Regions from separate parts of the Streptomyces sp. NPDC045021 genome, predicted to be linked through region 1. Evidence: riboswitches for the same ligand, from Rfam matches in the RefSeq annotation. Region 1 holds a riboswitch; the other holds the start of a gene.

The links. A riboswitch is a leader RNA that binds a small molecule or an ion and turns the genes downstream of it on or off. The one in region 1 is predicted to bind glycine.
Region 2: linked by a shared signal. The riboswitch ahead of gcvP (aminomethyl-transferring glycine dehydrogenase) and the one ahead of gcvT (glycine cleavage system aminomethyltransferase GcvT) in region 1 are both predicted to bind glycine.

What each region holds. Positions count from the first base shown of each region.
Region 1 is NZ_JBWKIQ010000011.1:197,164-199,545, forward strand. It holds gene AC07DC_RS29840 (AAA family ATPase) at 1-506, opposite strand, end outside; glycine riboswitch at 699-794, shown strand; glycine riboswitch at 795-906, shown strand; gene gcvT (glycine cleavage system aminomethyltransferase GcvT) at 976-2,106, shown strand; gene gcvH (glycine cleavage system protein GcvH) at 2,160-2,382, shown strand, end outside.
Region 2 is NZ_JBWKIQ010000019.1:9,841-12,222, forward strand. It holds gene AC07DC_RS37390 (DNA polymerase IV) at 1-325, shown strand, start outside; gene AC07DC_RS37395 (PRC-barrel domain-containing protein) at 359-736, opposite strand; glycine riboswitch at 862-959, shown strand; gene gcvP (aminomethyl-transferring glycine dehydrogenase) at 1,148-2,382, shown strand, end outside.

The DNA.
Region 1 (2,382 bases):
GGCCGCCCGCCTGACCCGGCCAGCGCCACCAGCCGCCGGGCCGCCCTGCGGTGCCGGGCCATGGCGTATCCGGACACCGTCCGCCCGCGCGCGAGCTGGCCGGCGCGGGCCGCGTCCTCCGGTACGTCCAGTACCAGCAGGTGCAGCCCCCGGCCGCGGCGGCGGGCGTCCCGGGCCAGCCAGCGCCGGACCCAGGCCAGCGAGCCGCAGTCATGGACGACGAGGCTGGCTCCGGTGCGCAGCGCCCGGCGCAGCCGCGCGTAGTGGACGAGCCGCACCAGCGGGCGGTACGCCGCGTACGGCAGCAGCGGCGGCATCAGTGACTCCCAGTGCCGCCGGACGTCCTGCGAGTCGATCCTGCGGACCTCGCCGTCCGCGCCGTCCCGCTCGTCGACCGCGCGCCGCATCAGGGTGCTCTTGCCGCTGCCCGGCAGCCCCGACACGACCAGCACGTCCCCCGCCGGGTAGCGCAGCGTCGCCCCGGCCGCCCGCTCGTCCCCCTGCACAGCCTCCGCCTCCCCCAGCCACCGCCGGGAGGTGCCCCCAAGCCGGCGACCGCCGTTCCCCAGCCACCGCTGGGAGGTACCCCCAGCCAACGTCGGTAAAGAGAGGGTAATGGCAAGCAAAGCGATTCCCCAGAGGCCCGGTGGCTTCCACCGCATGCAATGATGAGCGCCACAACTTGCATATTGGCCGTTAGAGGCCGCGCGGGAGAGTCCCTGCCATCATGAGCAGGGCGCCGAAGGAGCAAGTCCTCCCTTGAATCTCTCAGGCACAGTCACCGCGCGGGCGAGGCACATCTGAAAAGCGGTCGGGCCCGTTCACGGCCCGTCCCACCCAAGGTGCAAGCCGGGGCCCCGCCGGGCCGCGGTGAACCTCTCAGGTTCCGATGACAGATGGGGAGGCCCCTTCCTTCGGGGTTTCGTCATCCTTTGCCATGAGAGTCTCGCCACGCCTGCACCGGGAGCCCGACTGATGAGCCAGCCGCCCACCGACGCCCCGCGCCGTACGGCGCTCGACGCCCTGCATCGCGCGCTCGGCGCGACGATGACCGACTTCGCCGGCTGGGACATGCCGCTGCGGTACGCCAGCGAGCGCGACGAGCACACCGCCGTCCGCACCCGCGCCGGCCTGTTCGACCTCTCGCACATGGGCGAGATCACCGTCACCGGCCCGCAGGCGGGCGAGGCGCTGGACTACGCGCTCGTCGGCCACATCTCGGCCCTCGCGGTCGGCCGGGCCCGCTACACGATGATCTGCGCCGCGGACGGCGGGATCGTGGACGACCTGATCGTCTACCGCCTCGGCGAGGACGAGTACATGGTCGTCGCGAACGCCGGCAACGCCCAGGTCGTCCTGGACGCCGTCACCGACCGCGCCGCGGCGTTCGACGCCACGGTCCGCGACGACCGCGACGCCTACGCGCTGATCGCCGTCCAGGGCCCCGAGTCCCCCGGCATCATGAAGGGCCTCACCGACGCCGACCTGGACGGGCTCAAGTACTACGCGGGCCTGCCCGGCACCGTCGCGGGCGTCCCCGCGCTGATCGCCCGTACCGGCTACACCGGCGAGGACGGCTTCGAGCTCTTCGTGGCCCCCGAGCACGCCGAGGAGCTGTGGAAGGCGATCACCGAGGCGGGTGCCGGCGTCGGCCTCATCCCGTGCGGCCTGTCCTGCCGCGACACGCTGCGCCTGGAGGCCGGCATGCCGCTCTACGGGCACGAGCTGACCACCGCCACCACACCGTTCGACGCCGGTCTCGGCCGCGTCGTGAAGTTCGACAAGCCGGGCGACTTCGTCGGCCGTACGGCGCTGACCGCCGCCGCCGAGCGGGCCGCGGAGCAGCCGCCGCGCAAGCTCGTCGGGCTGGTCGCCGAGGGCCGCCGCGTACCGCGCGCCGGTTACCCGGTCACCGCCGCCGGCGGCGCCGTGATCGGTGAGGTCACCTCCGGTGCGCCCTCCCCGACCCTCGGACAGCCGATCGCCATCGCCTACGTCGACGCCGCTCACGCCGCGCCCGGCACCGAGGGCGTGGCCGTCGACATCCGTGGCGCTCAAGAGCCGCACAAGGTGGTTGCGCTGCCCTTCTACAAGCGCCGGCGCTGACCGACCCGCCCACCCCTGCGCGAGCACACCTTCACATCCGGGAGAATTCCGTTATGAGCAACCCCCAGCAGCTGCGCTACAGCAAGGAGCACGAGTGGCTCTCCGCCTCTGAGGCCGGAGTGTCCGCCGTGGGCATCACCTCACACGCCGCCGACGCGCTCGGCGACGTCGTCTTCGTCCAGCTCCCGGAGGTCGGAGCCGTCGTCACGGCGGGCGAGACCTGCGGTGAACTGGAGTCGACCAAGTCGGTCAGCGACCTGTACTCCCCGGTCACCG
Region 2 (2,382 bases), on a different contig from region 1:
GTTCGCCCAGGCGGCCGAGCTGGAGGCGGAGCTCGAGGCGGAGGCCGCCGCGGTGCGCGCGGCGGAGCTCGCGGAGCGGGAGGAGGCGGATCCGGCAGGGCGTCCGGCGCCCGCGGCGGAGCCGGTACGCGCCGCCGTGCGGTGGATGCCGGGGCAGGACGTACGGCACGCCGAATTCGGCGCCGGGTGGGTGCAGGGCAGCGGGGTGGGACGGGTGACCGTGCGCTTCGAGAAGCCGACGGACCGCGTACCGGGCCGGGTGCGGACGTTCGCGGTGGAGGATCCGGAACTGGAAGCGGCCGAACCGCTGCCACTGGTCCCCTGACCTGGGCGTTCGCGGACCGCTCCGGGTGGTTTCTCAGTCCTCGCCGGCCAGCCGGCCGAAGTCGTGGTCGCCGGTGCCGGGGGCCTCGGTCGAGGTGGACGGGACGTCCATGCCGTAGTGGTGGTAGAGCTGGATCTCCTGCTCGGGGGAGAGGTGGCGGCCGACTCCGAAGTCGGGGGCGTCCTTGATGAGGGCCTTGGGGAAGGGGACCCGCAGCTCCCCGTCCACCACCTCGCTCGGCTCGAGCGGCACGAACGCGTCCCGGCTGAACAGCCCGGTGCGTACCGCGGCCCACTCGGGCTCTCCGGTCGCGTCGTCGAGGTACACCTCGTCGACCGTGCCGATCTTCGCCCCGTCGCTGTCCAGGGCCCGGCGGCCGATCAGGCTGCGGGGATCAATATCGGTCTGCACGGTCCCTCCAACAGATCGGTGCTGCTCTGCTAGATCAACCAAAGGCCACATTGGGGGCGGTGTCGACTCGAGGGATCCACGAGGAATCCGCCCCCATCCCCGCTGGTAGGCTGAATGGCGGCTGCAGACCCCATGCGGGAGAGTCCTCCGAGATCGTGTCGGGGGCGCCGAAGGAGCAAATCCTCCCCGGAATCTCTCAGGCAACCGGTACCGCATGGATGAGGTCACTCTGGAAAGCAGGGCGGGCCTCGGGCATGACTCATGCGCGGGACCCGGCCTCACCGACGGTGAAAGTCGTGCTTTAGGCAGCACGGTGAAGCTCTCAGGTTGTGATGACAGAGGGGGAGGCCGTTCGGGTGCCCGCGCCGCGGCACCCCTCGCAGGTCGTGTCAGACCAGGAGGCCTCCGCAGATGAATGCCCACCGCATCCCACTCTCCGAGCTCGAGAGCGGCATCCCGTTCGAACAGCGCCACATCGGCCCCGACGCCGGGGCCCAGGCCAAGATGCTGGCTCACGTCGGTTACGGCTCCTTGGACGAGCTGACGGCTGCCGCCGTGCCGGACACCATCAAGAGCTTCGAGGCGCTGAACCTGCCCGCGGGACGCACCGAGGCCGCGGTACTGGCCGAGCTGCGTGACCTCGCGGACCACAACCAGGTGCTGGCGCCGATGATCGGCCTGGGCTATTACGGGACCTTCACCCCGCCGGTCATTCTGCGCAACGTGATGGAGAACCCGGCCTGGTACACGGCGTACACGCCCTACCAGCCGGAGATCTCGCAGGGCCGGCTGGAGGCGCTGCTGAACTTCCAGACGGTCGTCGCCGACCTCACCGGTCTGCCCACCTCGGGAGCCTCGCTCCTGGACGAGGGCACCGCCGCCGCCGAGGCCATGTCGCTGGCCCGCCGGGTCGGCAAGGTGAAGCAGGGCGTCTTCCTGGTCGACGCGGACTGCTTCCCGCAGACCGTCGCCGTGATCGAGACCCGCGCCGAGCCGACCGGCGTCGAGGTCGTGGTCGCCGACCTCACCGACGGCATTCCGGACGAGGTGGCCGAGCGCGGCGTCTTCGGCGTGCTCCTGCAGTATCCCGGCGCCTCCGGCGCGGTACGCGACCTCAAGCCGGTCATCGAGCGGGCGCACGAGCTGGGCGCGATCGTCACGGTCTCCGCCGACCTGCTCGCCCTGACGCTGCTCACCTCGCCCGGTGAGCTCGGCGCGGACATCGCGGTGGGCACCACCCAGCGCTTCGGTGTCCCGATGGCCTTCGGCGGCCCGCACGCCGGCTACATGGCCGTCCGCGAGAAGTTCGCCCGCAGCCTGCCCGGCCGCCTCGTCGGTGTCTCCGTCGACGCGGACGGCAACAAGGCGTACCGGCTCGCCCTGCAGACCCGCGAGCAGCACATCCGCCGCGAGAAGGCCACCAGCAACATCTGCACCGCCCAGGTGCTGCTCGCCGTCATGGCGGGCATGTACGCGGTCTACCACGGCCCGGACGGGCTGGCCCAGATCGCCCGGCGCACCCACCGCTACGCCGCCATCCTGGCCGAGGGCCTGCGGGCCGGCGGCGTCGAGGTCGTGCACGGCGGGTACTTCGACACCGTGACCGCCCGGGTGCCCGGCCGCGCTGCCGAGGTCGCCGCCGCGGC